DNA from 4 places in the Pantoea sp. AS142 genome. Region 4 is predicted to be linked to each of the others. Evidence: predicted binding sites of a transcription regulator. Region 4 holds the regulator's gene; each other region holds the start of a gene.

Region 1 (7,639 bases), on a different contig from region 4:
CCTGATCGACGGTAATGCCGTTGCCCCGCGCCCAGCCTTCAGCAGCTTTGGTCGCGTTGCCGTCAGCGTCAAACGCCGCAGCGATCGCCGGTCCGCGCTTTTCCACTTCCCGATCGGGTTGTGAGGCGCTCAGGTTCGCGACTTTCAGCGCCAGACGACGCGGTGCAGCAAACCAGCTAACCTCGCCGTGGCTCAGGTTGGCGGCATCCAGTTCAGCGGTGACCTGCGCGGCAAAGGCTTCCGCCAGGTTGCGCAGGGCTTTAGGTGGCAGCTCTTCGGTGCCGATCTCCACCAGGAAGGTTTGTTCAGTCATGGCTGCCTCTTACTTTTTGTTATTGCACATCGGGAAGCCCATTGCCTCGCGAGAGGCGTAGTAAGCTTCAGCCACGGCTTTGGTCAGGGTACGAATGCGCAGAATATAGCGCTGACGCTCCGTTACCGAAATTGCTTTGCGGGCATCCAGCAGGTTAAAGCTGTGTGCCGCTTTGAGAATGCGTTCGTAGGCGGGCAGCGGCAGCGGCTTCTCAAGCGCCAGCAGGTGCTGCGCCTCTTTCTCGTACTGCTCAAAGCAGGTAAAGAGGAAATCAACGTCGGCGTATTCGAAGTTATAGGTGGATTGCTCCACTTCGTTCTGATGGAACACGTCGCCGTAGGTGGTTTTGCCCAGCGGACCGTCGCTCCACACCAGATCGTAAACGCTGTCGACGCCCTGGATGTACATCGCCAGACGCTCCAGGCCGTAGGTGATCTCACCGGTCACCGGCTTACACTCCAGGCCGCCGACTTGCTGGAAGTAGGTGAACTGTGTTACTTCCATGCCGTTGAGCCACACTTCCCAGCCGAGTCCCCAGGCACCCAGCGTCGGGTTTTCCCAGTTATCTTCCACGAAGCGAATGTCATGCACCGTCGGGTCCATACCCAGCTCTTTCAGCGAGCCGAGATAGAGCTCCTGAATGTTGTCCGGTGACGGTTTGATGATCACCTGAAACTGGTAATAGTGCTGTAAACGGTTCGGGTTTTCACCGTAGCGGCCATCGGTAGGACGGCGTGATGGCTGCACGTAAGCGGCGGCGATCGGCTCCGGGCCCAATGCACGCAGGCAGGTCATCGGGTGTGAAGTGCCAGCGCCCACTTCCATGTCCAGCGGTTGGACAATGGTGCAGCCCTGACGCGCCCAGTAATCCTGCAAGGTCAGGATCAGCCCCTGAAAGGTTTTGGTATCAAACTTTTGCATGTTGAGTGTGCACGCGCTTCGGTTAGATTAAAAAAAGAGGCCGACAGTATACCCTTTGACCGCGCGATGTGCAGCCGTAAATCCCAGGCGGTGCCGGCGCGTTTTATCGGTGATTCAGGGCGCTGGCATACAGATGGCTCCGAATCCTGCTGGCAACAGTTGTTGCTCTGGTCGCATTTGGCTACCCTTTTGCGCACGGACGCTATGCGCAAGAGGACGCCATGCCGCAGAAGATTTACTGGATCGATAATGTACGCGCGATTGCCTGCCTGATGGTGATCGTGATTCACACCACCACCTGGTATATCACTGGACCGATGGCGGTGAGCGGCACTACCTGGGATGTGGCTAATCTGCTTAACTCAGCATCACGCGTCTGTGTTCCGCTGTTCTTTATGATCTCCGGCTACCTGTTTTTCGGCGAACGCAGCGCCCAGCCGCGCCATATGCTCCGCCTGGTGCTCTGTCTGCTGTTCTACAGCGCAGTATCGCTGGCCTATATCACCTGGCTGACGCCCATCAGCGAAGGTCGCTCAATCCTGAAGATGCTGCAGAAGCCGGTGTTTTATCATCTGTGGTTCTTCTTTGCGCTGATCGGCATCTATCTGCTGTCACCCCTGATTCAGGTGAAAACCGTGCAGGCGCGTTACGTGGCGCTGCTGGTGCTGGTGCTGGCGGTGCTCGCCAACCCAAATACAGTCAACCAGTCGCTGGGGCCGTTTCATTTTTTGCCGGTTAATCTTTATGTCAGCGGCGACAGCATTTACTACCTGCTTTATGCGCTGCTGGGACGGGCAATCGGCACCATGGAGACCAGCCGGCGCGGCCTGACGCCGCTGGCTGCCGGACTGTTTATCGCCTGTGTGATTGGTATTACGCTGGGGACGAAAAAGGCGTTGATCGTCAACGGGGCGTTTAATGATACCTGGTATCTCTACTGCGGACCGCTGGTGTTTATCGCCGCGATCAGCCTGCTGATCGTCTTTAAAAACAGTCTGAATCAGCGCACCTTGCCTGGTTTTACGGTGATTGCACGTTATTCACTGCCGATTTACGGTTTTCACGCGCTGTTCATTCACTTTCTGCGCACGCATCACTACGATGATATGTCGCAGCCGTGGCTCGACCTGCCCTGGGTGTTCGGGCTGACGCTGGGCGGCAGCCTGCTGATGGGGATGGCACTGAAACGCGTCGATTCCCGTCACTTTGTCAGCTGATCGGCTTCACGCTGGCGGGCGCGTCGAAGCTGACGCGCCGATGAAAACCCCGCCGCCAGCGCCGCTTTTTCGGCAGATTCACCCTGCTGCTGACGTTGGCGCGCCACGCCTACTCGCAGCTGCTCAAGGTATTCCCGCACGCTAATCCCCAGATGCTGGCGAAACAGCCGCGCCAGATGGCGGCTGCTGACGTGGGTACGTCCGGCCAGCTCGGTCAGCGTCCAGCCGTGCTCAGGATGAGCCATCATCAGATCCTGCGCCCGATGAATGGCCGGATGCATGTGGTTGCGGTAACGCAGCCACGGCGAAAGTTGCGGATCGTCACCGGCACGGCGGAACCAGACCACCATCTCCCGCGCCACTGCCAGGGCCGTGGACGTATCACAGAGCTGATTAACCAGATGCAGCGCCAGATCGATTCCCGCCGTGATGCCCGCGCTGGTCCAGATATTCTCATGCCCGACAAACACGCGGTTCTCCTGTACCCGTGCGCGCGGGGCCGCGGCTTTCAGGCGGGCAATGACATCATGATGGGTCGTGCAGTGAACCTCATCCAGCATGCCCGCCTGCGCCGCCAGCAGCGCGCCTGAGCAGACGCAGACCAGCATAAAGGTCTGCGCGCGCAGCGCAGTACGCTGTCGCATCAGCCACTCACGCGCCTCTCCGGCCTGTGGCATGGCATAACAGATCTGCGAGTCATAGACGCCAGGCACCACCAGCAGACTGTCGGCAGGCAACTGTTCGGGTAACGGTTCGATGCCGCCAATGGTCATGCCGGTGGAGCAGATCACCTCCGGCTGTGGACCGATATAGCGCAGCGTAAAGCGGTCGCCCGCCAGCTTCAGCGTCTCAGCCGGGCCGGTCAGATCCAGCGCCATCACGCCAGGCAGGGTTAAAAACCAGACGGTGTGTGTCATGTGTTGCCCTGTACTACACCAGATCCCAGCCACGGGCGCGCCACAGCGCAGGCAGTTGTGCCATGTCGTCGAAGCGCGTCACCAGCGGATGGTCCAGTTCAGGGTTGTGCGCGTCAGCGCAGTAGTAGTAGACCGGCATGCCGGCGGCGATACCGGCGCGGGCGCCTGCTTCTGAATCATCCACCAGAATGCAGCGCTCAATCGGCACCTGCATCTGTTCCGCCGCGTGGTACATCAGTTCCGGATCGGGCTTCCAGTGCAGAATGTCATAGCCGCTGTAGAGGTGCTCCGCAAACAGCGGCAGCATGCCGGTTAAGCCCAGCGAGTGCTGCATCTTTTTTACCGTCCCGTTTGAGACCACGCACATCGGCACCTTTATCTGCTCAACCAGCGCTTTCGCGCCTGCGATTGGCTGCAGTTGCTGATCAAACAATCGCGCGACTTCTGCGCGATAAGCGGTTTCCACCTCTTCCATCGGCAGCCTCACCTGATGCGCGTCGCCCACGTCGCGAATGATGTCGTAGAGTTTGACGCCCTTATACTTTTCAAACATTTGCTGCAGCGACAGTGCCAGTCCGTAACGGGCAAAGGTGTTGACGTAGGCTTGGGTGCAGAGCAACTCACTGTCCACCAGCGTGCCATCGCAATCAAAAAAGACGCATTCAACTGACATCAGACTCTATCCTTTGATTCAGGGGTGTGGTTCCCACTCTACCGCACTCAGCGCAGATTGCGAGAGTGGCAATCGGTTGCGAAAAATCATTGTATTGCCCCGGTAAAATCGCCAGGATACGCGCCGATGATTTTTTCTTCTGGATGGATGGCATGAGCAAGCAAGGCCTTTTACAGCGCATCTTCAGGCTGCAGGAACATGGCACCACGGTGCGCACCGAAGTGATCGCGGGTATCACCACCTTTCTGACGATGGTCTATATCGTCTTTGTCAATCCACAGATCCTCGGCGTCGCCGGCATGAATACCCAGGCGGTGTTTGTGACGACCTGTCTGATTGCCGCCTTTGGTAGCATTCTGATGGGACTGTTTGCCAATCTGCCGGTGGCGCTGGCGCCCGCGATGGGGCTGAACGCCTTCTTCGCCTTTGTCGTGGTCGGCGCGATGGGCTATTCGTGGCAGGTCGGTATGGGCGCGATCTTCTGGGGTGCGGTCGGCCTGCTGATCCTGACGCTGCTGCGGGTTCGCTACTGGATGATTGCCAATATCCCGCTCAGCCTGCGCGTCGGCATTACTGCCGGTATTGGCCTGTTTATCGCCATGATGGGGCTGAAGAATGCCGGTATTATCGTGCCGAATCCCGATACCCTGGTGGCCGTGGGGAATCTGACCTCACACAGCGTACTGCTGGGCGCACTGGGCTTCTTTATTATCGCCATTCTGGCGTCGCGGAATATCCACGCAGCCGTGCTGATCTCAATGGTGATCACCACTGCTATTGGCTGGATGCTGGGCGACGTGAAGTTTGTTGGCCTGTTTTCAGCGCCGCCCTCCATTACTTCGGTAGTCGGACAGGTCGATATCAAAGGCGCATTCAACATCGGCATGGCAGGGGTGATCTTCTCCTTTATGCTGGTTAATCTTTTCGACTCCTCCGGCACGCTGATCGGCGTCACCGACAAAGCGGGACTGACCGATGAAACCGGCACCTTCCCGCGCATGCAGCAGGCGCTCTATGTCGACAGCATCAGTTCAGTGAGTGGTGCGCTGGCGGGCACCTCATCCGTAACCGCCTATATCGAGAGCACCTCAGGTGTGGCGATTGGTGGCCGTACCGGCCTGATGGCCGTGGTCACCGGACTGCTATTCCTGCTGGTGACCTTCCTGTCACCGTTGGCCGCGATGGTGCCAGCCTACGCCGCCGCAGGTGCGCTGATTTACGTCGGCGTGCTGATGACGGCCAGCCTGTCGCGCGTGCGCTGGGATGATTTAACCGAAGCCGTTCCGGCGTTTGTGACAACCGCCATGATGCCCTTCAGCTTTTCCATTACCGAAGGCATTGCGCTGGGTTTTATCGCTTACTGCGTCATGAAAGTGGGCACCGGCCGCTGGCGTGAAATCAGCCCCTGCGTGGTGATTGTCGCCCTGCTGTTTGTGCTGAAGATTGTCTTTATTGACACGCACTAGACGCGCACTAAATGCATTGAGGGCCGCAACCCACAGGTTGCGGCTTTTTCACATCTCAGGATGCAGATTGCGCTCGCTGGGCAGGCTGGTCAGCCGCAGGGCATGAGGCCCGATGTTGGGTTTACCCATCTCGATTTCGCGTAATGCACGCCACTGAAAAGCGTTATCCATCTCCCACAGATGCAGACGCTGGGTGGCAGACGACAGTGCACATGACCAGACCAGCATAGGCTCCGCATCACATACCACCTGAATGTCGGGGTAGAGTGACGATCGCAGCCGGCCTGCACCCGGCAACAGGCGCAGCGAATCCAGTCCCCGATTACCCTCTCCCGTCAGCTTGAGAATGCTCTGGCGTAACGTCCAGATCTGCGTCACCGCTTCCATGGCATCCTGCTGGGCATTGATCCAGGCGATCTCACCTGAGGTTAATCCGTGAATCAGCTGCTCCTGAGTCTGACGGCTCCTCGCATGCACAATCTCCATATCCAGACCGGCACGTCCACCCTCTTCGGCCAGCAGCACACCCACCGTATTGCCCGCATAGGCGATACTGAAATCGGGCAGATCGCTGTCAGCAAACACGGGGCGTCCGTTGCACTGGATAATCAGGTGCGGCAACTCATGAATGCCATAAACCCGCAGCATCAGTTGTGCCAGCAGGGTGCGCGCGGCAAGAAAACGTCCACGGCGTTTGTCAGCAAACTGCTGTGCCGTGTCTCTGATTGTTTGGGGAATGCGCATCTCTTTAGCCGGGAAGCCGGGATCACCCGTCCAGCGTACAAAATGACCAGCCATCTGTCGCTCCGTGAAAATGGTCAGATAATCATCAGCTTTATTGTAGGAATTTTCTTACCTTAATGCACCCGGCAACGCACAGATTAGGTTAAATTCGGAATAGGATGATCAGAAAGCGCAGGCTGGCAGGAATGGAGCAGAGTTACGCGTCGCGATCCGAATCGCGACGCGGGTAGCCTCAGGCGAAACGGCTCGCCTGCTCAAAGCTCAGGCGCGGCAGGCGCGGATGCAGTTTTGACGCGTCACCGTAGCCGAGGTTAATCAGCAGGTTAACCTGATACTGACCGTCGGGGAAAAAGGCATCATTGATTTTCGCCGGGTCAAAACCGGACATCGGACCGGCATCCAGACCCAGCGAACGGGCCGCCAGAATCAGGTAACCCGCCTGCAGGCTGCTGTTACGGAAAGCGGTCTCTGTCGCCGCTTCCGGGCTGCCGGTAAACCAGCTACGCGCATCAGCATGCGGGAACAGCGCGGGCAGCTGCTCATAGAACTCGCGGTCCCAGGCCACAATCACTGTAACCGGTGCGCTCATGGTTTTATCCAGATTGCCGGAAGAGAGTGCCGGTTTCAGCTTCTCTTTGCCTTCCGCCGATGTCACGAAAACAAAACGCGCAGGCGAGCAGTTCGCCGAGGTTGGGCCCAGCGCCGTTAAGGCATAGAGCTGTTCCAGCAGGGTGTTATCGACTGGCTTTTCCTGCCAGTAACTGTGGGTGCGGGCATCATTAAACAGCGTATCCAGTGCGGCAGTGTCGAGCGGTGTACTCATGCAACTCTCCTGTTTGAGGCGACAAGTTTCGCCCAAAGATGTTCACAGATAGGGTGTGCTTCCGGGCCGACGCGGCAGAATGATGCGGGGAGGACGCAACGCAACGGTTAGCCGCACGTCAGATCGGCGCTTTAATGGTTATACGGCAATGCCGGGCCGCCGCAAAATAACATATCAGCAAGAATCACCGCAGAGACGGGAATAACAGGGAAGGCAGCGTGGCGGAAAATCAGGCCTGACGGCAGGTCGCCATCAGGCCTGCAAGGTTATTTACCGATACAGAAGCTGGAGAAGATGCGACCCAGCAGATCGTCAGAAGTAAACTCGCCGGTGATCTCGCTTAATGCCTGCTGGGCAAGACGTAACTCTTCCGCCAGTAGCTCCCCAGCCCATGCCCCGAGCAGTTGCGCTTTTCCCTGCTGTAAGTGCGTTGCCGCCCGTTCCAGCGCCTGCAGATGGCGACGACGCGCCAGGAAGCCCCCTTCCATATTGCCGGCGAAGCCCATGCTCTGCTTCAGGTGATCCCGCAGTGCATCGACGCCCGCGCTGGTGCGTGCCGACAGAC
Region 2 (7,639 bases), on a different contig from region 4:
CATCCAGATCTCGACGTTCGGATCGGCCTGCGCCTGATCGATAGAGGTCTGCAGAATATCCGGCAACTGCAGGCCCAGCATCAGAAAGACCATGCCGTTAAACACGAACTCCAGCATCTGCCAGACACTGTTGGCACGCAGGCGCATCGCCAGCGGTGCCTGACGAATTATACCGGAACGGGTGATGGTCATACCGGCAGCCACGGCGGCCAGGATGCCTGAGACACCCAGATGCTCAGCAATCAGGTAAGAGGCGAAAGGCAGCAGCAGCAGCAGCACGGTCTGGGTAGCCGGATCGTCACCGCTCCAGCGGCTGAGCAGACGCAACGACTTACCATAGAGCCAGCAGATGGCTACACCCGCAATCAGCCCCCCCACTGCGACTTTCAGGAATTCAACGCTGGCACCGCCCCAGGTAAACACCATGGTGCCCATGGCGACTGCCACGGCAAATTTCAGCGATACCAGGCCCGATGCGTCATTCATCAGGGCTTCGCCCTGCACGATCGACATAATCTTCTTGGGAATGCGGCCCTCGCCGACAATGCCGGAAAGCGCCACGGCATCGGTTGGTGACAGTACCGCCGCCAGCGCAAAGGCAGGAATCAGCGGGATACCCGGCACCATCCAGTAGATCAGATAGCCGATACCGATCACGGTAATCAGTACCAGCGCCAAAGCTAAGCCAATTATTTCGCGGCCATGATGCAGGAACTCACTGATCGGCGTCTTCCAGCCATCAGCGAACAGCAGCGGCGGAATAAAGAGCACCAGAAACAGCTCCGGGTCAAAGTCAACATGCAGACCAAAGGTTGGCCAGGCCAGCATCGCACCCACGGCGATCTGAACCAGCGGCAACGGGATCTGAAAAGGGAGAATACGGGCCGCGACGCCAGAGAGCGACACGACCAGCGTCATGATGAGAATTGTAAAAAAGATTTCCATGCTTTCCTTAGGCGTCGTTTCTTTCAATCATTGGTTAAGCGCTAAAGTGTAAAACAAACTGCGGTTAAGGTTGTCAGCTACGCGTGCGCCGGGCGGGAAAACAGTGAAAAATTCCGGACGTGCAGCCGCACGCCCGGTTGTACAGTCAGATCGCCCAGCCACCGGCGTAAAACGCCACCAGCGCAATGGCAATCACCACGGTGCCGACGTTGAGCTTACGCCATTCACCCGCGAACAGACGGCCCACCACAAGGCTGGCGAAGCCGATCATAATGCCGGTTACGATGTTACCGGTGAGCACGATAATCACCGCCGTTAACAGCCCCGACATCGCATCGACAAAATCATTGAAGTCGACCTTCGCCACGTTACTGAGCATCAGCAGACCCACATACATTAATGCAGGTGCGGTGGCGTAAGCCGGCACCAGATACGCCAGCGGCGACATAAACAGGATGGCGAGGAACAGCAGGCCGACCACAATTGCGGTGAGACCGGTTTTCCCCCCTGCCGCCGTACCTGCCGCCGATTCGATATAGACCGCAGCCGGTGACGCGCCCACCAGACCCGCAAACAGGCTGCTGATGGAGTCGGTGGTCAGCGCACGGCCACCATTGATAATCTGGCCCTGTTTATCCAGCAGATTTGCCTGGCCCGCGACCGCGCGAATGGTGCCGGTAGCGTCAAACACCGCCGTCATCACCAGTGCCAGCACGCTTGGCAGCACTACCGGCTGCATCGCGCCCATAATGTCGAGACTGAACACCAGCGACTGACCGCTGGCATCACGCAGGCTCGGCAGCGCAAACAATCCTTTGTAGCTCACTGCCGGATCGAATATCAGCCCGAGCAATGAAATGGCGATAATCGTCAGCAGAATGCCACCGGGCACCCGGCGCTTCTCCAGTCCAATAATCGCTGCCAGTCCCAGTAGCGTCATCATCACCGGAAAGGCGGTGAAGTGACCCAGCGCTACCGGCAGGCCCGGGGCCGGATTTTTCACGACCAGACCCACGCCGTCAGCTGCGATCAGCAGCAGAAACAGGCCAATCCCAACACCGGTGCCGTGCGCCACGCCCATTGGCAGGTTACGCAGGATCCAGGCACGAATGCCGGTCACCGAGATCAAGGTAAACAGCAGCCCCATCAGAAAGACTGCGCCCAGCGCTACCGGCACGCTAATGTGCTGACCCAACACCAGGCTGAAAGCGGTAAAGGCGGTTAAGGAGATTGCGCAGCCAATGGCCATCGGCAGATTGGCCCACAGCCCCATGATGATGGAACCAAAGCTGGCGACCAGACAAGTGGCGACAAACACTGCGGAGGGGGAGAAACCGGCTTTTCCAAGCATCCCCGGCACCACGATTACGGAGTAGACCATCGCCAGAAAGGTGGTGAGTCCGGCCAGAATTTCCTGACGCACGCTGCTGCCGCGCGCCGAGATCGAGAACCAGGCGTCCAGTTTTCCACTGGCCGGGCGTGATTCAGTTGACATAGTTGAGCCTCAAAAATTTTTGTTGTGTGGATCGCTCTGCGACCATCGCTGTCCCTGGAATAAGCGGATAAATGGCGACACTGCCCGGATTAAACCGCCAGGCAAACGTTTACCTTGCCGCAGATAATTAGCCATCAAAAACGGCCAGATAAAAAGGCATGCGATTATCCGGCGTTTAGCGCCACGTTTTCAACTCTAAGAGGGAGATTCTTTGGCATAAAGATTGGGCGTAACAGGCTGGCAGAGACCAGTCTGAAACGCTGAGGCCATAAACTTAATGTCATATAAAGAGAGAATTTGCACCGGCGCATCGGTGATCGTACAGCACGCGCCGGTGGAGAGAGACGATTAACCAGGCAGCGAAAGCTCGCCGCCCTGCGCAATCGCGCGCTGCCAGGCGGCGCGCTGCTGCACCGTCTGCAACCATTTTTCAGTGGCGGGCATCTGATCCAGTCCGGCACGGCGCGCCAGTGCCAGCAGCGGAAAGCTCATCTGGATATCCGCAATGGTGAAACGCTCACCGGCAAACCAGGGATGCGTCGCCAGATGCTGTTCGATCATCTGCCTGTGCGGCTTCAGCTGTTTATCCAGGAAAGCCTTCTGCACCCCTTTGCCAAAGGCCGCACCAACCGGACGCAGCAGCCACGGCACTGGCGCTTTACCCATCTGACCGAAGATCAGCTTCATCACCAGCAGCGGCATTAGCGAGCCTTCGGCATAGTGCAGCCAGTAGCGGCACTGCAACCGTGACGCCTCATCACTGACTTGCAGCCGGAACGCGTGGTCATATTTCTCTTCAAGGTATTCGAGAATGGCACCGGATTCTGCCACCACCTGGTTCCCGTCAGTAATAACCGGCGATTTTCCTAGTGGATGTACTTTTTTCAGCGCCTCGGGTGCCAGCATCGTCGGTTCACGTTGGTAGCGTTTAATCTGATAGGGCACTTCCAGCTCTTCCAGCAGCCACAGCACCCGATGCGAGCGTGATTTCTCAAGATGGTGAACGGTGATCATCATGATTCCCTGTGTTTTGACCTTCCCCTAGTATAGACGTCACTCCACGTCCGAATGTTTATCATCCTGTTCCGGGTCGAGCAGCACCGCACCCGAGCCCTGTTGACCCAGCCGGTCACCGGGGTTACGCAGCGGACAGTCGCGCATCGACAGGCAACCGCAGCCGATACAGCCATCCAGATCATTGCGCAGGCGGGTCAGGGTTTCAATCCGCTTATCCAGTTCTTCGCGCCAGTGCTGGGTCAGCGCATTCCACTCCGGTGTCGACATGCGCTTGTTAACTGGAATGTGATCCAGACTGTCACTGACCGTTGACAACGGAATGCCGATACGCTGAGCAATCTTGATAATAGCGACGCGTCGCAGCACGTCACGGCTGTATCGCCGCTGATTGCCGCTGTTACGAGTGCTGAAGATCAGCCCTTTGGTTTCATAGAAGTGCAGCGCCGAGACCGCCACCCCGCTGCGGCGCGCCACTTCACCCGGTGTTAAGACCGGCTTTGGATAGTTGCGTTCTTTTTTCATCAGGCTCTTTACCTCAAGTTAACTTGAGGAATTATACTCGCTCTCCATCAAAACGACTAAACTCCCCTTACCGTTTATTAAGCACCAGAAGGATGAGGCTATGATGCAAGAAGAGATCATTCATTCCCTGACGGACTGGATTGACCAGAACCTCGACAAGAGCCTGTCGATCGATGAGGTTGCGGCGAAATCGGGCTATTCGAAATGGCATCTGCAGCGTATGTTCCGTTCCGTGACGAAACAGACGCTGGGTGGATATATTCGTGAACGTCGCCTGACGCTGGCCGCTGAGGCGTTGTCTCAGACACAGCGTCCGGTCTTTGATATTGCGATGCAGTATGGTTATGACTCGCAACAGACGTTTTCACGCGTTTTTCGTCGTCAGTTTTCGCAGACACCAACGGCTTATCGCCACACCATGCGGCGTCAGGCGATTCAGCGCCCTCGCCTGCTGAGCTTTGGCTGCAACGAGGGCAGTACCAGTTTTACCCAGCGCACTACCGGCGAGTGCTGTCCGGTTCGTTGATCCTCAGATGCGCCTGAAAACAGGCGCATCTGACTGAAATTCCCCGCATGTTATCTGCTACGGCTCAATTTTCCTTCAGCCAACTACCATACCAGAGTCAAATTTTGTTCAAAATTTAAAATCGAATGATATAATGTGACGCAAGTCACACTTTGAACCTGGGTTGACGGCGAAAAAGCACTCCCTGACACACTTTTCCGCCGCCGGTGATGTCCGCAGATTGTCAGGAATACCTACTGATATTGAGGTCCGGCCAATGGCTACGTTAACCGCCAGTTTTCTTGTTATGCGTTGGGAATTGCTGAGCGCAATCATGATGTTTTTTGCCAGCACCCTGAAAACCAAACTTCGTCAGGATAGCCGTCACGTGATGGCGTTTATGTGTAGCGGGATTGGTTTGGGCATGACCTGCTGGTTTGTGACCGGCCTGATGGATATTACCCTGAGCATGGAAAATGTGTATAACTTCCTGGAAATCTCGAAGCATGCGTTTATCGATGCGATGAGCCAGGCCCCTGCTGACTGGCCGATGCCCTGATTTTTGCGCATAAAAAACCCCGCTATGCGGGGTTTTTTATATTGCTGTGTGTGCTTAAATTTTCTTCAACATGGCAGGGATATTAACATCCTGCACTCTAACGCCCGGGCTCTGCGTTCCGCGGCGGTCCTGAATCCACATATCTCCCATCATCTGGTTTAAACCCCGATCTAATCCGGTAACCAGTCCTGCACCTGGGGTGAAGGTCAGTTCGCCAAAGTAGATTCGTTCGTCATGGATGTACCAGTCCACACGCACATAGTCGAAATCACTGGCCAGCTTCTTGCTCAGTTCGAGCGCATGTTCCAGTGACGGCATAATCGGTGAGACATCCAGACCGGTGTCACGAATCTTGTGATACGCCTCGTTGAGGTTATTCACATAGAAATTCATCGACAGCAGCGGCTGGCAGCGGTTGTAGATCACCTGCAACACATATTCGAACTTGCCATCACGCTTGTTGAACATATGGAATTTGTAATCTATCGGCGCGCTTTTGCCATCGCCAATGTACTTCTCCACCAGGATGCGCGGCTTGATGTAGCGATAGTGAATCTCACGCGCTTCGTTGGCAAAGTCGGTCTTGAGCCAGCGATAGCAGTCATGAATGATCTGCTGCTTGCGCAGTGCGTCCGGCTCTTCCAGCAGAATTTCTACCATGTTGGAGGCGTGGTTCGGCTTGATCACCGTCCCTTTCCAGCACGGTAAGCTGTTCAGCGTGGTCGGGTCAGTGGTTTCGTGTACCAGCGGGATCAGGTATTCATTACCGATTTTTTCAGCAATGAATTCGCGCACCGAGTACTTATCTGACAGACGACCGTAGTTCTGGTAATCGCCGAAGATAAACTTACGGTACAACACCTTCTCGTTGAACACTTTTGGCTGACGCAGATTGGGCAGCTTTCTGAACTTATGGAAGTAGTAGATGCGGTCCTGATAAGCCCAGGGCATCTTCTTAATAAAGTACTGCACACTTCTTCTGAGTTCTTCTTTCAACTTGAGCATATCTGACCTCATTTGTATGTTTTGTAGTTGAGTGAGGAAACCTGAATCTTTTGAATGACGCCGTTTTTAAAGAAGTAATTCATTACGGTCAGGGACAAAAGCTCTGAAAGGAAAACGCTCCACGCGGCCCCCATGATGCCGTGACCCTGGATCAACCACCAGGAGAGCGGCAAACTGATGACCATCAGGCAGATGATTTTCCTCAGCAAATAGTTAAATCCTCCCTCTTTGACCATGTAGCGATACGCTACAGTCCCCATTGCCGAAAAGCTGGTCGCCATCGACAGCAACGTAATGAGACTTCCTGACTGTGTGTATTCCGGTCCGTACAACGTAATAATGATCCGCTCGCCATAAAGCGAAATGACCAGCAGCATCAACAATGAAACCCCCATAACGTAACCATGGAGCCGCGCAGCGAGCTTAATGGCGACCTCGCCGCGCTCCCTGAAAATTTCAGTAAAGCAGGAGGTGATGAGCGCCACCGGGATGAAAATCCAGGAGGCGGAAATGGTGTTCGCCGCCGCAAACAGGCCGAGGTCGCGCGCAGGTGCCGTGCCTGCCAGGAACATCTGCGCCGCTTTAACCTGCACCGAGATAAAGATGCTGGAGATCGCCAGTGGCAGACCGGCATACATCAGATAACGCAGATAGGCAGTGCGCTTTTCGCGCGGCGGCATCTGATCCTGATGGTCCTGATAGAAGTTGTGACGCTTAATCAGGTAAGGTACCAGGGTCACTGCCACAATCGACAGCGTCAGCCAGAGTGGATTAAGACGCAGCCAGGCGACGGTGAAGCTGATACCGAAACTCAGCAGCATGCCTACGGCATTGGCGATAGTGTTAAGACGCGATGCAAGACGCGCATTGTTATAAACGCTGAAGGTGTCCTGGGTGACAAAAACCGAGGCAACAAATGAGGCCAGTGCAAACGCCAGGAAGTTTTCCTGCATGTTGTACCAGACCCAGATTAAGACTGGCACCGAAGTGACCAGCAATAACACCATTCGCAGCGTACGGGCGATGGTCATCAGGCGCAGGCCTTTAGACGCATTTTTGCTGACGCGCTTAAACAGAATGGTTTCGGTGCCAAAGATTGCAACGGTTTGGACCATCGCAAATAATGAGGTAGAAAACGCCATCTGGCCAAACACCGTTGGGCCAAAGGATTTCGCCACGTAAGACGTCACAAAAATGACGCCAAAAACGGAGATGATCTTCTCAGACATCATCCAGGCGGCATTAGACATTACGCTCAATTTCATCGACTCTTCCTTAGTATTACTCAACTACAACCGCTTCGGTACAACATCCCTGTAACGAATTAATAAGCGCTCAGTGGGCCTGGCGAACATGTAAGATTTCAGACCAAGCTGGACCGAAAATTGAGATGTAAATCATGATCCGGAGAGTGAATTCAGGATAATTCTTATTATAAATGGCGCGAATCACTACAGATGGAAACGATTTCAGGCTGAAAATAAAACAACCCTAAAGAGCCATACCGGCATATTAATGAAGTCGGTCAGGCTAAATATCCAGTATACGTAGATTTTTTCGTATTTTGGATGCGATGAATTTATAACAAAAA
Region 3 (7,639 bases), on a different contig from region 4:
CTGCGCAGCCAGCAGCAGAGCGATCGGGTCTGGATTGAAGTCGCGAATAGCGGTACGCCGATCCCGCCGGAAGAGCAGGCCATGATTTTCGAACCTTTCTTCCAGGGCAGCCAGCAGCGTAAAGGGCCGGTAAAAGGCAGCGGGCTGGGATTGAGTATTGCCAAAGATTGCCTGCGCCGGATGCATGGCGACCTGACGCTGGTCGCCTGCGAACAGGCTGACGTCTGTTTTCGAATTGAACTGAACACCACAGCCGGGACTGTCTGACTGATGAAATATTTACCCGCTTTGCTGTTGAGCACGCTGACCACGCTGCTGCTCAGCGGATGTACGACCTCCCCGGCCACCTCATCTCTGCCGTCAGGCCATCAGGTGGCAGAACCCGAGGTCAGAATTGCTGATTACCTGGCGGCCCGCTGCAGTGACCTGTGGCCGATAGAGGAGAGGGCGGCGCTGAGTAATAGCCTCTACTGGATGCGGGCGATCGACTGCGCTGAACGCCTTTCTCCCGTTGAAGCCCGGGCCGAAGCCCACCGCTGGCCGGCAGAAAGCTGGTCGCGCGCCTTCAAGCAGGGCGTGCTGATGTCCAACGGCAATGTCACGCCAGTGGAGCGTCGCCGTTATGTTGAAACCCTGGATCGTTACAGCGGTGATTTCCCGCAGTCTGTCCGCCCACTGATTCAGTTGTGGCGCAGTAATCAGACCGCGCAGCTCGAGCTCAGTGAAGCGCGAACCCGTTATGCCCATCTGCAACAGAGCAGCGATAGTCAGCTGGAGGCGATACGCCAGCAGATGGTCAAACAGCAGCAGCAGCTCAGCAACACACAGCATAAGCTGGAGCGCCTTACTGACATTGAGCGCCAGCTCTCATCACGCAAAGCCCCGGATGTTTCTGACAGCGGCCATGGCACTGCGCTGCCGCAGGATGAGGAGCAATAATGGTCAGACAAGCGGCAAAATTGCTGCTGGTGGATGACGATCCCAGTCTGCTGAAGCTGCTGGGTATGCGTCTTCGCAGTGAAGGTTATCAGGTCACCACCGCAGCCAGCGGACCAGAAGCGTTGCGTCTGCTGCAGAAAGAAAAAATCGAGCTGGTGATCAGTGACTTGCGGATGGACGAAATGGATGGTCTGGCGTTGTTTGGCGAGATACAGAAACGCCACACCGGCCTGCCGGTGATTATCCTGACGGCGCACGGCTCTATCCCGGATGCAGTCTCCGCCACACAGCAGGGCGTATTCAGTTTCCTGACCAAACCGGTTGATCGGGATGCGCTCTACAAAGCAATCGATGAGGCGCTGGCACAGCAGGCTCCGGTCAGCGATGATCGCTGGCGGGAAGCGATCGTCACCCGCAGCCCGCTGATGTTAAAGCTGCTTGAGCAGGCGCACATGGTGGCGCAGTCTGACGTCAGCGTACTGATCAACGGCCAGAGTGGGACCGGTAAAGAGATGCTGGCTCAGGCGATTCACGCTGCCAGCCCGCGTAACGGCAAGCCGTTTGTTGCTATTAACTGTGGCGCACTGCCGGAGCAACTGCTGGAGTCGGAGCTGTTCGGGCACGCCAAAGGTGCCTTCACCGGTGCAGTCAGCGCCCGTGAAGGTTTGTTTAAAACCGCTGGCGGCGGCACGCTGTTCCTGGATGAGATTGGCGACATGCCGCAGCCGCTTCAGGTTAAGTTGCTGCGGGTGTTACAGGAGCGTAAGGTCAGGCCGCTGGGCAGCGATCATGATATTGAGATAGACGTGCGCATCATTTCGGCCACTCATCGCGATCTGCCAAAGGCGATGGAGAAAAAGGAGTTTCGAGAGGATCTCTTCTATCGTCTTAATGTGGTGAACCTGAAAATTCCGGCGCTACATCAACGCACCGAAGATATCCCGCTGCTGGCCAATCATCTGTTGCGTCAGGCGGCGGAACGCCATAAACCGCAGATTCGCAGTTTTTCCGTTGATGCAATGAAGCGCCTGATGGCTGCCAGCTGGCCGGGCAACGTGCGCCAGCTGGTTAATGTGATTGAGCAGTGTGTGGCGCTGAGCTCATCGCCCGTGATCAGCGATGCACTGGTGGAGCAGGCGTTGAGCGGGGAAAATAGCGCTTTGCCGACCTTTGCGGAGGCGCGCAATCAGTTTGAGCTGAACTATCTGCGGAAACTGCTGCAGATGACCAAAGGCAATGTGACTAACGCCGCACGTCTGGCTGGGCGCAACCGTACGGAATTCTATAAGCTGCTGTCTCGTCATGAACTGGATGCCAGTGATTTCAAAGAGTAGCGGAGGCTGCGAAGGGATATTGGCAGGTTGCCTGCTCAGGCCGGATCACATGGGTGCGGTCAGCATAACCTGGCAGCGCTTGCGGCAACCTGAAGAATCCCGGATATTACCGCCCGACAGCACCAGCAACATTTATGCTTGATAAACCCTCTGACCATGGAGGGAGTGAAAAAGGGTCTGACATGAAAAAGATTGATGCGATTATCAAACCATTCAAACTCGATGATGTCCGTGAAGCCTTAGCGGAAGTGGGCATCACCGGGATGACCGTGAGTGAAGTGAAGGGTTTTGGCCGCCAGAAAGGGCACACCGAGCTTTACCGCGGCGCAGAGTATATGGTCGACTTTTTACCTAAAGTGAAAATCGAGATGGTGGTTGGCGACGATATCGTTGATACCTGCGTCGAGACCATTATGCGTACCGCGCAGACCGGCAAAATCGGTGATGGTAAGATCTTTGTCTTTGACGTGGCGCGCGTGGTGCGTATCCGTACTGGCGAAGAGGATGAAGAGGCAATCTGATTGTCTCTTCATCAGAATAAAAAGCCCGCGCTGCGGGCTTTTTTATGGCTCAATCACACGCCTTTGTGCGGGCCAAAAAGTTCGTAATGAATGCGTGCGTCCGCCACGCTGGCATCACGCAATTGTGCCACCACATGCTCCATAAAAGGCAGTGGGCCACAGAGGTAGAATTGGGTTTCTGGGGAGGCTAAACGTGCGGCCATTACGTTGATATCCATCAGACCTTCTGCATCATAGTGACCGGCATCTTCAGCCGCGGGCTCACGATACCAGACCTGACTGACGAAATCGGCGAGCTGCGCGCTCGTGGTGATAACTTCATGGCCAAAGGCATGCTGTTTGCCGTTCTCTGCTGCATGCAACCAGCTGACCGGCGCGCAGTGCTGGCTGGCCGCCAGTGCATGGAGCATGGCCAGCATCGGCGTCTGACCCACGCCCGCAGAAACCAGCGCCACCGGCGTGAACGGATTGACCTCAAGGAACACGTCGCCGTGCGGCGCGGCGAGCATCAGCTCATCACCCACCCTGCCATTCTGATGCAGCCAGCCGGAGACGGTGCCCTTAACTTCACGCTTCACCGCAATGCGATAATCTTTACCGTTGCTGAGATGAGTAAGCGAGTACTGACGAATCTGGTGATATTCGAAACTGGCGGGCTGAAGGTGCACCGTCAGATACTGACCCGGTTTAAAGGCCGCCACCGGGCCGCCATCCACCGGGCTAAAAGTAAAGCTTTTAATCGCATCGCTCTGCTGCTCAATAGCACTGATACGAAATGCACGGGTGCCGCGCCAGCCGCCGGTTTGCTGTTCCGTCGCCTGATAAATTTCCTCTTCCCGATTAATAAACACATCCGCCAGTACGCCATAGGCCCGGCCCCATGCAGCGAGTGCCTCTTCGCCCGGATTCAGCCGCTCTTTAATCGTTGCCAGCAGATTTTCACCGACGATGGCGTATTGCGCAGGCTGAATATTAAGGCTGGTATGTTTCTGCGCAATCTTTTCCACTGCGGGCAGTAGCACGGCCAGATTCTCCAGATTCGCGCCATAGGCGCAAATGGCGTTGAACAGCGCTTCACGCTGATCGCCATTGCGCTGGTTGTTCATATTGAAAACATTTTTAAGTTCCGGATGGTGCGACAGCATACGGTCATAGAAGTGTGCGGTAAGCGCAGGACCACAGGCGGCGAGGGCAGGCAGGGTCGATTTAACCGTGGCGATAGTGTGTGCATCAAGCATAAAAGCGGCCTCTCCAATAAAAGGTGTATTTAAAATGCATCTTATAACTGCCGCGTCAGCAGTGTAAATAACCTGGTGAACTTTTGGTTTGTCAGAGTGGCTACTTTTTAATGCATGATGAAAAACAGTCGCCACCTCCTGAAGAAAAATCGTGGCGCCTGAACAGGGGGAAAAAGAGGTAAAAAAGCAGTGCCAGCAGCGAGCCAAACGTTTGCGTAAAAAGAGGCGGTTCACCCTACCTTCACCTGTTAAAACGGTTTACACTGTGGGCCTTCGCCCCTGAAGGGGGATAAATACCGTCAGAAAGTTAGCTGAGTCAGGAGATCCGGATGTTAAAGCGTGATATGAACATTGCCGATTACGATGCCGAGTTGTGGCAGGCGATGGAGCAGGAGACAGTGCGTCAGGAAGAGCACATTGAACTGATTGCTTCTGAAAACTATACCAGCCCGCGTGTTATGCAGGCCCAGGGTTCTCAGCTCACTAATAAATACGCTGAAGGCTATCCGGGCAAACGCTACTACGGCGGCTGTGAGTATGTTGATATCGTTGAGCAGTTGGCTATCGATCGCGCAAAAGCGCTGTTTGGCGCCGATTACGCTAACGTGCAGCCACACTCCGGTTCACAGGCTAATTTCGCTGTTTACACGGCGCTGTTGCAGCCGGGCGATACCATCCTCGGGATGAACCTGGCGCATGGGGGGCACCTGACTCACGGCTCACCAGTTAACCTCTCAGGCAAACTCTATAATGTCGTTGCTTACGGTATCGATGAGACCGGTAAAATCAACTACGACGAATTGGCTGAACTGGCGAAAACCCACAAGCCAAAAATGATCGTTGGCGGATTCTCGGCGTACTCCGGCGTATGCGACTGGGCGAAAATGCGCGAAATCGCGGATAGCGTGGGTGCCTGGCTGTTTGTGGACATGGCACACGTTGCCGGTCTGATTGCCGCAGATGTCTACCCAAGTCCAATTCCGCATGCGCACGTGGTGACGTCTACCACCCACAAAACGTTGGCGGGTCCACGCGGTGGCATCATTCTGGCGAAAAACGGCGACGACGACTTTTATAAGAAACTGAACTCTGCTGTTTTCCCTGGCGGCCAGGGCGGTCCTCTTATGCACGTTATCGCCGGTAAAGCGGTCGCGTTCAAAGAGGCGATGGAGCCAGAATTTAAAACCTACCAGCAGCAGGTGGCAAAAAACGCCAAAGCGATGGTTGAAGTACTGATTGATCGTGGTTATGACATCGTTTCTGGCGGCACCCATAACCATCTGTTCCTGATCGATCTGGTAAGCAAAAACCTGACCGGTAAAGAAGCGGATGCCGCGCTGGGACGTGCCAACATCACGGTCAACAAAAACAGCGTGCCGAACGATCCGAAAAGCCCATTTGTGACTTCCGGGATCCGTATCGGTACGCCTGCGGTTACCCGACGTGGTTTCAACGAAGCAGACGTGCGTGAGCTGGCTGGCTGGATCGCCGATGTACTGGATAACATCAATGACGAAGCGACCATTGAGCGCACCAAACAGAAAGTGCTGGACATCTGCAGCCGTCTGCCGGTTTATGCTTAATCGTTAAGCTGTTGTGTGGCAGCATAAAAAGGATGGCATCTGCCATCCTTTTTTATTGCCTGTCCCGCGATGCTCTGCCACAGTAGCGCCCACTCATGCTGCCAGGCAGCACACTTGCTGGAGGGAATATGGCAATTGGCTCCGCCAGATGGCTCGGATTGGGCTACTTCACTTACTTCTTCTGTTACGGCATCTATCTGCCATTCTGGGGTGTGTGGCTGAAAGGCAATGGCCTTGATGCTGAAAAGATTGGTTTGCTGCTGGGCTGCGGCATGGTCGCGCGCTTTGTCGGCAGTCTGCTTATCGCCTCTCAGGTCAAAAATCCCGCTCGATTAATTACGGCGTTGCGTCTGCTGGCGCTGATGACCTGCCTGTTCGCCGCCGGTTTCTGGGTCGGTGAGCAGTGGATGTGGCTGCTGGCGGTAATGATCGGCTTCAACCTCTTTTTCTCACCGCTGGTTCCGCTCAGCGATGCCCTGGCCGCGACCTGGACCCAGCAGATTGGGCTGGCGTACGGACCGGTACGGCTGTGGGGATCGCTGGCCTTTGTGATCAGCTCGGCGTTAACCGGGGTGCTGGTCAGCGCTTACTCCTCTCAGGCTATTCTGCTGCTGCTTTCCTTCGGTATTATCGCTATGCTGGCTGGCATGATGCTGACACCCACCACTCAGCCGCACGGCAATGAGCGGCAGGGCGCGGCGGGTGGCGGCTGGCAGGTGTGGTGTGCGTTGCTACGTGAGAAGGCCGTATGGCGATTTATGCTCTGCGTGACGCTGCTACAGGGCGCGCACGCCGCCTATTACGGCTTCAGTGCTATCTGGTGGCAGGAGAGCGGCTATTCTGCTTCAACGGTGGGTTATCTCTGGTCGCTGGGCGTGGTGGCGGAGATTATCGTGTTTGCTCTGAGCAATCGCCTGTTCCGTCGCTGGAGTGCACGCGATCTGCTGCTGCTTTCGGGCATCTGCGCGCTGGTCCGCTGGAGCCTGATGGGGGCCAGCACCGCGCTGCCGCTGCTAATTGTGGTGCAAATCCTTCACTGTGGTAGCTTCACCGTCTGTCATCTTGCGGCGATGCGCTTTATCGCGGCGCGTCAGGGTGCGGAAGTGATCCGGCTGCAGTCGCTCTACTCCGCGCTGGCGATGGGCGGTGGCATTGCGGTGATGACCATGATCTGCGGCGTACTGTTCGCCCATTTGCAGGGGCATCTTTTCTGGGTGATGGCATTGGTGGCGCTGCCCGCGCTGTTTCTGCGCCCCGGCTACGACTCCAGTAAATAACGAATGCGCTGCTGATGGTGTAACGTCAGCGGCAGTTCAGCATGCACCAGCGGCGGAGAGAAGAGGGGCAGCGAGGTGGGGTAGGGCGAAATGATGATGTCTACCTCCCGCGGCGCGCCATCCCGCTGAAACTGCTTCACATCCTGATAGGTAATATTGATCGGCAGCAGGGTGATCTCCCGGATCTGCTGCTCCACGTCTTGCTCCAGATCGGCATTGTCGCCAGTCAGGATCAGCACCTGCTTCTCCTGCAACGCATTCTCCTGCATCAGCCAGGCACCGAAAATAATGGTAATCAAACTCACCTCTTCCGGTGTAAAGGCGACCTGATAGTGCTTTTCAAATGCCTGCAGTGCCTGCTGAGTGGTACGCAGCAGGCGAGGATAGAGTCGGCTGACGTCCAGTGCCACGCTATTGTCGATACCGATATTAAAGTGGGTGCGATCCAACGCCTGCGCCAGATGCGGATAGAGCTGATAGAGCAGCTCTTCGCGGTCAGCAACGCTGGTCCCGGCACACGCTTCAAAGTCATTGATCAACTGCTGGGTCGCGTTCATTAACTGTTGCTCAGCAGGATGCGCAATCGCGTCCACGACAGGCGTATGGATCTGGCTGAACAACAGCGTCCAGAAGTCGGCTTCACTGGCAGGGGGGGCAAGGTGGCAGCGTTTGCGCCAGTGGTGAATCACATCCTCGGCCGCCTGCCGCTCAGCCTTCTGCTGGAGCCAGTGACACTGCGCTTCACTG
Region 4 (7,639 bases):
AGACGACTGGTCTACTAATCAGGAGCTATTATGGCGAGTACCCAGCTGTTTCGTCCGCTAAAAGTCGGTGCAATTACCGTCCCAAACCGCGTATTTATGGCACCGCTGACCCGTCTGCGCAGCGTTGAGCCAGGCGATATTCCAACCCCAATGATGGCTGAATATTACCGCCAGCGCGCCAGCGCTGGTCTAATCATCACCGAAGCGACCCAGATCTCTTTCCAGGCGAAAGGCTATGCCGGTGCGCCAGGATTACATACTCAGCCACAGATTGCGGCGTGGAAAGCAATTAACGAAAGCGTGCATCAGGCTGGCGGTCACACTGCCGTGCAGTTATGGCACACCGGTCGTATCTCACATAACAGCGTGCAGCCGGAAGGCAAAGCACCGGTTGCCCCATCCGCGATTGCCGCAGGCACCCGTACTTCACTGCGTGCTAAAGATGGCAGCGTATATCGCGAAGATACCTCTGTGCCGCGTGAGCTGACGGTGCCAGAGATTCAGCAGATCGTGGCAGATTTTGGCCAGGCTGCGGCAAACGCGCGTGAAGCGGACTTTGACCTGCTTGAGCTGCACTCGGCGCACGGTTACCTGATCCACCAGTTCCTGGCGCCTGGCTCAAACCAGCGTACAGACGAATATGGCGGCAGCATCGAAAAACGCGGTCGTTTTGCGCTGGAAGTGGTTGATGCTGTGATCGCCAACTGGTCAGCCAATCGTATTGGTATTCGCGTCTCACCTATCGGTAGCTTCCAGAATCTGGACAACGGCCCGGACGAAGAAGAAGCGGCACTGTGGTATATCGGCGAGCTGGCAAAACGCAACATCGCCTATTTGCACCTTTCTGAGCCAGACTGGGCCGGTGGTCAGCCTTATACTGATGCCTTCCGTCAGAAAGTGCGTGACCTGTTTCCGGGTGCCATCATTGGTGCCGGTGCCTATACCGTTGAGAAAGCGGATGATCTGATCGCTCGCGGTCTCATTGATGCCGTTGCGTTTGGTCGCGATTACATTGCTAACCCGGATCTGGTTGAGCGTCTGCAGCAGGATGCGCCGCTCAATCCACAGCGCCCGGAAAGCTTCTACGGCGGCGGCGCTGAAGGTTATATCGACTATCCGACACTGTAACCGGTTTGGGCTGCCGTCGGAGACGATGACGGCAGCCATTATTCATCGGCGATTTTCATCGCTATACTTAGCGCCTGGGTCACCCGGCTTTGGCATTTTATTTAAAAGAGGATGTTATGCGTTTACTTCATACCATGCTGCGCGTTGGCGATCTCCAGCGTTCTATCGATTTCTACACCCGTGTACTGGGCATGCGCGTGCTGCGTCAGAGCGAAAACACCGAATACAAATATACCCTGGCGTTTGTGGGCTATACCGACGAAAGCGAAGGTGCGGTGATCGAGTTGACCTACAACTGGGGTGTCGATAAGTATGACCTTGGTGATGCTTATGGTCATATTGCGCTGGGCGTTGATGATGCGGCAGCGGCATGCGAACGTATCCGCAAAGATGGCGGCAACGTTACGCGTGAAGCTGGTCCGGTTAAAGGCGGCTCCACCATTATTGCCTTTGTTGAAGATCCCGATGGTTACAAAATCGAGTTGATCGAAAATAAAGATGCCGGTAACGGCCTGGGTCACTAACTTTGCCTGTCAGCCTGCCTAATCGGGTGGGCTGTATCCCCTTCTCTGCGCTTCATCTGCTGCACCCGGCCCCGTTTTTTGCCATAATACGCGCTGCCCTTTTTCTGCAACGAGATCCTGATGTCTGAATCGAATTCCCCTAATGCACTCAATCAACGTTTCCGTGGCTTCTATCCGGTGGTGATCGACGTTGAAACCGCGGGTTTCAATGCGCAAACCGATGCGTTACTGGAGATTGCCGCTATCACGCTGAAAATGGATGAAGAGGGATGGATTCAGATTGACCAGACGCTGCATTTCAACGTCGAACCTTTTGTCGGGTCGCTGCTGCATCCCGAGGCTCTGGCCTTTACCGGTATTGATCCCAGCAATCCGCTACGCGGCGCAGTCAGTGAATATGAGGCGCTGCACGCTATTTTCAAAATGGTGCGTAAGGGCATAAAAGACAGCGGCTGCAATCGCGCCATTATGGTGGCGCACAATGCCACCTTCGACCTGAATTTTATGTCAGCGGCGGCTGAACGTGCCAGCCTCAAGCGCAATCCATTTCACCCGTTTGCCACCTTCGACACCGCGGCCCTGAGCGGGCTAGTGCTGGGTCAGACGGTTCTGGCGAAAGCCTGTATCGCGGCGGGAATGGCGTTTGACACTACACAGGCGCATTCGGCGCTTTACGACACTCAGCAGACGGCGACACTGTTCTGCGAACTGGTGAACCGCTGGAAACGGTTAGGCGGCTGGCCACTGCCCTTCGCGGAAGACGACGCGCAAATCAGTACATCCGCATAAGCGATGCTGCAATGAAAAAAGGCCGACTTAATGTCGGCCTTTTTTTATTCTGCTTCTTTAAATTTTTCTGCGGTCTCTTTAATCAGCGACTGCAGTTCACCGCGCTGTAACATCTCAACGATGATATCGCATCCACCGACCAGCTCACCATCGATCCACAGCTGCGGGAAAGTTGGCCAGTTGGCATATTTCGGCAGCTCTGCACGAATGTCCGGGTTCTGCAGAATATCCACGTAAGCAAAACGCTCACCGCAGGCTGACAGCGCCTGCACCGCCTGTGCAGAGAAACCGCAGCTTGGCAGTTTCGGAGAACCTTTCATGTACAGCAGGATCGGGTTTTCTGCGATCTGGCGCTGAATTTTTTCTACAGTACTCATAATTGCCTTCCTTAATTCGTTACTTCGTGTTTGTTTATTGTAGCGACTTCGCAGCATGACTGAAAACGACATTTTGATCGCTGCCCGATTAAATCGCCATCATTGTTAAGTCCTGCGTCGGATGCCTGAATGCCTGATTATTAACGTCTGGTAACAGATTAATAATTCGTAATAATTTCGCTGATATAAGACGCTGAAAATGCTCATTTTCAGCGCAATTACGTGGGTTGCAAAGATTAATATTAAAAGGCATTACAGTTTTTAAAAGAACTGGACTAGAATGGCCGGGGCGCTGATCCTGGATCAGATTAATCTCAACTTTGTCGCGGTGCGTAGTGGCCCTGACAACTTAACGACTTCAATGGACTATGCGTTTAATCATTACGCTTTTCATGCTGGCCTTTGCGCAACTGTTTTTTAACATCGCCGCTGCGTCGCCGCACGCACCGGTGAACGTTAGTACGCATAAGGCAGAGAAAAAGAGCGCGCGCGACGATGAGCGCCGCAAGCGTCGCCCGTTGAAAACGGTGACGAAAAAAACTCGCCTCAGCTCGGTTCAAAAACTAAAAACTAAAAAACAGAAAAAAGTCGAACTCATCGCTAAACAGACACCTGCTAAAAAGACCTCGCTTAAAACAGCCCGTATCAACAAGAACAAAGACAAGAAACGCTATGGTCATCAGCGCCCGCTGAAAACGGTTGAGGTAACCCCCAGCGAGACCGGCACGATTAAAATGAGCAAATCTCATCGCCAGCGCTACCAGAAAGCGCGCGAAACAGCGATGACCAAGCTGATGGGTCAGTTAGGTAAGCCGTATCAGTGGGGCGGCACCTCACCGCATACCGGTTTCGATTGCAGCGGTCTGGTCTGGTACGCGTATAAAGACCTGGTGAAGTTTAAAATCCCACGAACCGCTAACGAGATGTATCACCTGCGTGATGCTGCGCCAATCAAGCGTGAGTCGCTGGAGAAAGGCGATCTGGTCTTCTTCCGCATCAATGGACGCGGTACTGCTGACCACGTCGGCGTTTACCTGGGCAACGGCAAATTTATCCAGTCACCACGTACCGGCAAAGATATTCAGATCAGCGCATTAGGGGAAGATTACTGGCAACGTCACTATATTGGTGCCCGTCGCGTGATGACGCCGAAAACCATACGCTGAGTAGCAGAACAAGCAGAAGAGAGCCGGGATAATCCCGGCTTTTTTATTAGTGCAGAATGGCAGTAAAACTAAAGGCCACAATCATCAGCAGACAGCCCACGGTGGTCATTAAAGCCAGTTTAAGATCGGTACTCATTGCTTGCTCCTTCATCACACAATTAGTGTGGATATCGCATTTTCCCACAGGGCCCAGTAAAAATCTCGTTTTATCCGTCCAGCCTTGTTAGAATCCCGCCTTTGTTGCGCAACGCGCGCAACCCTGATTCCGTTTGCGCACGCTGTCAGGCGGTTTTTCTCCGCCAGGAGCCTGTTTTCTGTCCGGTAAAGCGGCATTTTTGCGGAAAAAACCCTGAACAGACGCAAACGTTTAACACAAAGCTTATCATAGGGTTAGATAGGCACTGGAGTCCGATTTTCATGGCAACAATTAAAGATGTGGCGAAACGCGCAGGAGTCTCAACGACGACCGTTTCGCACGTCATCAATAAAACCCGCTTTGTGGCTGAAGAGACGCGCAACGCGGTCTGGCAGGCGATTAAGGAACTGCACTACTCACCGAGCGCCGTGGCGCGCAGCCTGAAAGTGAACCATACCAAGACGCTGGGCCTGCTTGCCACCTCCAGCGAAGCGCCCTATTTCGCTGAAATTATTGAAGCGGTTGAAAATCACTGTTTTGATAAAGGCTATACATTGATTCTGGGTAATGCGCATAACGATCTGCAAAAACAGCGCGCCTATCTCAGCATGATGGCGCAGAAACGCGTAGATGGTTTGCTGGTGATGTGCTCTGAATATCCGGACGACCTGCTGCAAATGCTGGAAGAGAACCGCAATATTCCGATGGTAGTGATGGACTGGGGCGAGTCGCGCGCCGACTTCACAGACACAGTACTGGATAATGCCTTTCAGGGCGGTTATCTGGCGGGACGCTATCTGATTGAACGTGGACATCGTGAGATTGGTGCCATTCCCGGTCAGATGGAGCGTAACACCGGTGGCGGCCGCCATGCCGGGTTCCTGAAGGCGCTGGAAGAGGCGGGTATTCAGCCGCGCACCGAATGGATTGTGCAGGGTGACTTTGAGCCGGAGTCGGGCTATCAGGCGATGCAGCAGATCCTGTCGCAGAAGCAACGCCCGACGGCAGTGTTCTGTGGGGGTGACATCATGGCGATGGGCGCGATTTGCGCCGCCGATGAGATGGGTTTGCGCGTACCACAGGACATTTCGGTGATCGGCTATGACAATGTGCGCAACGCCCGCTATTTCGCCCCCGCCCTGACCACAGTGCATCAGCCTAAAGCCCAGTTGGGTGAGAAAGCGCTGGATATGCTGCTGGACCGTATCACCAGTAAGCGTGAAGTTTCACAAACGATTGAAGTCCATCCCACGCTGATTGAGCGCCGTTCAGTAGCCGATGGCCCGTTCCGCGACTATCGCCGGTAATCTTCCCTTAACCACTCCTGATTAAGCGTTTGCGCATCACCCAGATAGCTGAGCAACCAGCCTGTCGCCGGTGATGCGCGATCCTCTGCCCAGCTGACGCAACATGGGCTGTCCGGAAACGCCACCGGCAGCGTCAGTTCAACCAGTTCGCCGCTGTCGAGCAGTGGCCTGGCCAGATGACCAGGCACCATCGCCACGCACAATCCCGCCTGCACGCACTCAAGGCCGGTTTGCCACTCCGGCACCACCAGCCTGCGCTGGTTATCCAGCGTCCATGTCATACGACGCGGCAGTGCGCGTGACGTATCCTCCAGCACCAGTGATGGCCAACTGCGCAGCGTGTCGTCATCTATCTGGCTCGCTTGCGTCAGGGGATGGTGAGGCGCGACAACGCAACGCCAGTTGAGTTTGCCCATATCCCGAAAGGCAAACCGTCCGCCAACCGGAATCGCCTGAGTCGCACCAATCGCCACATCCACCCGGCCATCGGCCAGCGCATCCCATACACCGTTAAAAACTTCATAGCTGATGATCAACTCCATATCGGGGAAGTGGCGATAGAAATCTTTGACCATTTGCCGGGTGCGCTGAGGCTTAGCAATACGGTCAACGGCAATGCTTAGCTGGCCGCGCCATCCGTTGGCCAGTTGCTGACACTGTCGCCGTGTGGCAAGCATTTTTTTGATGATGCTGCGCCCTTCCCGGACAAAATGTTCGCCTGCCGGGGTCAGAACCACTTCACGATGCTGACGTTCGAATAGCGGTACCGCTAGCCAGTTTTCCAGCTGACGCACCGTATAGCTGATGGCAGAAGGTACCCGGTGTAACTCCTGCGCGGCGGCGCTGAAGCTGCCCCCGCGGGCGACGGCGTCAACCACTTCTAATGCATATTCTGACCACATAATTTGCCTTCAAAAATTTTAACAGCAATCGGCAAATATTACCGTTTCACAGCGTCAGACGCACCTTTTACACTCTGACGCGTTTATCCTGCCAAAATGAGAGTCAAATGTCGTCGAATAAAGGATTCATGCCCTATCTTGCCCTGCTGAGCATGCTGGGCTTTTTAGCCACTGATATGTACCTGCCCGCCTTTGGCGCAATGCAGCAAACTTTTAACACCTCGCCCGGCCTGATCAGCGCCAGCATGAGTCTATTCCTGGCAGGCTTCGCCTGTGGTCAGCTCTTCTGGGGCCCCCTTTCCGATCGCATCGGCCGTAAACCGGTGCTGCTGGCCGGACTGGCCATGTTTGGTGTTGGCTGCGCAGGCATGCTGTGGGTAAATGATATCTATCTGATGCTGGCGCTGCGCTTTGTTCAGGCAATTGGTGTCTGTGCTGCGGCCGTGAGTTGGCAAGCGCTGGTGGTGGATCGCTACCCTGCCGCGCGCGCCAACAAAGTATTTGCCACCATTATGCCACTGGTTGCACTCTCTCCGGCGCTGGCCCCATTGCTGGGTGCCTGGCTGATCGGTCACTTCCACTGGCGTTCGATTTTCCTGGTGCTAACCCTGATTGCGGTGGCGTTGATTCTGACTACTCTGCGCCTGCCCACCGTGCGTAAGCCCGCGGGCGAAAAAGGTACGCAGCCCGGCTTTTTCACCCTGCTAAAATCACGGGTCTACAGCGGAAATGTGCTGATCTATTCCGCCTGTTCAGCCAGCTTTTTTGCCTGGCTGACCGGCTCGCCCTTTATTCTGGCGGATCTGGGTCTCTCGCCTGCCGATATCGGCCTGAGTTATGTGCCGCAAACACTCGCCTTTTTAATTGGCGGATTCAGCTGTCGCGCCCTCCTCAACCGCTTTAGCGGCGCACAGTTGCTGCCCTGGTTGCTGGGAGTCTATAGTCTGAGCATTCTTGCGCTGTTTGCTGTTGCGCTGTCAGGCAATAGCACGCTAATGAGCCTGATGGCACCCTTCTGCGGTATGGCGCTGGCTAACGGTGCGGTCTATCCGATTGTGGTGTCCGGTGCGCTGATGCCTTTCCCGCACGCCACCGGTAAAGCGGCAGCGTTGCAGAACACGCTGCAGTTAGGACTCTGCTTTGCCGCCAGCCTGGCGGTGTCGGCCGGATTAACCCAGGCGCTGTTTACCACCACACTGATGATGACGGTAACTATTCTGCTCGCGCTGATCGGTTACTTTATGCAGCGTGCAGCAAGCGCACAAACTGTTGTTGCCTCTGCGCAACCTGCCTGCCAGGATAATCACTGA

What was found. Region 4 encodes PurR, which represses purine synthesis genes. Its sites were predicted from a motif close to CANGCAAACGTTTGCNTG; they were not measured.
Region 1: the regulator PurR is predicted to act here: its motif matches at 4,107-4,124, upstream of WFO64_RS15525 (NCS2 family permease).
Region 2: the regulator PurR is predicted to act here: its motif matches at 2,539-2,556, upstream of WFO64_RS10595 (NCS2 family permease).
Region 3: the regulator PurR is predicted to act here: its motif matches at 4,233-4,250, upstream of glyA (serine hydroxymethyltransferase).

What each region holds. Positions count from the first base shown of each region.
Region 1 covers NZ_JBBCMO010000008.1:155,402-163,040, forward strand. The annotation lists gene glyS (glycine--tRNA ligase subunit beta) at 1-313, opposite strand, end outside; gene glyQ (glycine--tRNA ligase subunit alpha) at 323-1,234, opposite strand; gene WFO64_RS15510 (acyltransferase) at 1,456-2,451, shown strand; gene WFO64_RS15515 (GlxA family transcriptional regulator) at 2,436-3,368, opposite strand; gene yieH (6-phosphogluconate phosphatase) at 3,382-4,041, opposite strand; gene WFO64_RS15525 (NCS2 family permease) at 4,194-5,507, shown strand; gene WFO64_RS15530 (4'-phosphopantetheinyl transferase family protein) at 5,556-6,305, opposite strand; gene WFO64_RS15535 (malonic semialdehyde reductase) at 6,484-7,074, opposite strand; gene mnmE (tRNA uridine-5-carboxymethylaminomethyl(34) synthesis GTPase MnmE) at 7,341-7,639, opposite strand, start outside.
Region 2 covers NZ_JBBCMO010000004.1:250,079-257,717, forward strand. The annotation lists gene WFO64_RS10590 (Na+/H+ antiporter) at 1-945, opposite strand, end outside; gene WFO64_RS10595 (NCS2 family permease) at 1,091-2,440, opposite strand; gene WFO64_RS10600 (glutathione S-transferase family protein) at 2,789-3,454, opposite strand; gene soxR (redox-sensitive transcriptional activator SoxR) at 3,494-3,979, opposite strand; gene soxS (superoxide response transcriptional regulator SoxS) at 4,080-4,505, shown strand; gene WFO64_RS10615 (YjcB family protein) at 4,762-5,043, shown strand; gene WFO64_RS10620 (ATP-grasp fold amidoligase family protein) at 5,098-6,048, opposite strand; gene WFO64_RS10625 (oligosaccharide flippase family protein) at 6,057-7,313, opposite strand.
Region 3 covers NZ_JBBCMO010000002.1:37,784-45,422, forward strand. The annotation lists gene WFO64_RS05280 (sensor histidine kinase) at 1-267, shown strand, start outside; gene qseG (two-component system QseEF-associated lipoprotein QseG) at 271-939, shown strand; gene glrR (two-component system response regulator QseF/GlrR) at 939-2,273, shown strand; gene glnB (nitrogen regulatory protein P-II) at 2,456-2,794, shown strand; gene hmpA (NO-inducible flavohemoprotein) at 2,848-4,032, opposite strand; gene glyA (serine hydroxymethyltransferase) at 4,362-5,615, shown strand; gene WFO64_RS05310 (3-phenylpropionate MFS transporter) at 5,744-6,892, shown strand; gene csiE (stationary phase inducible protein CsiE) at 6,874-7,639, opposite strand, start outside.
Region 4 covers NZ_JBBCMO010000001.1:967,402-975,040, reverse strand. The annotation lists gene WFO64_RS04895 (alkene reductase) at 31-1,128, shown strand; gene gloA (lactoylglutathione lyase) at 1,245-1,652, shown strand; gene rnt (ribonuclease T) at 1,773-2,441, shown strand; gene WFO64_RS04880 (Grx4 family monothiol glutaredoxin) at 2,486-2,821, opposite strand; gene WFO64_RS04875 (C40 family peptidase) at 3,187-3,984, shown strand; gene cydH (cytochrome bd-I oxidase subunit CydH) at 4,031-4,120, opposite strand; gene purR (HTH-type transcriptional repressor PurR) at 4,402-5,427, shown strand; gene punR (DNA-binding transcriptional activator PunR) at 5,415-6,329, opposite strand; gene punC (purine nucleoside transporter PunC) at 6,437-7,639, shown strand.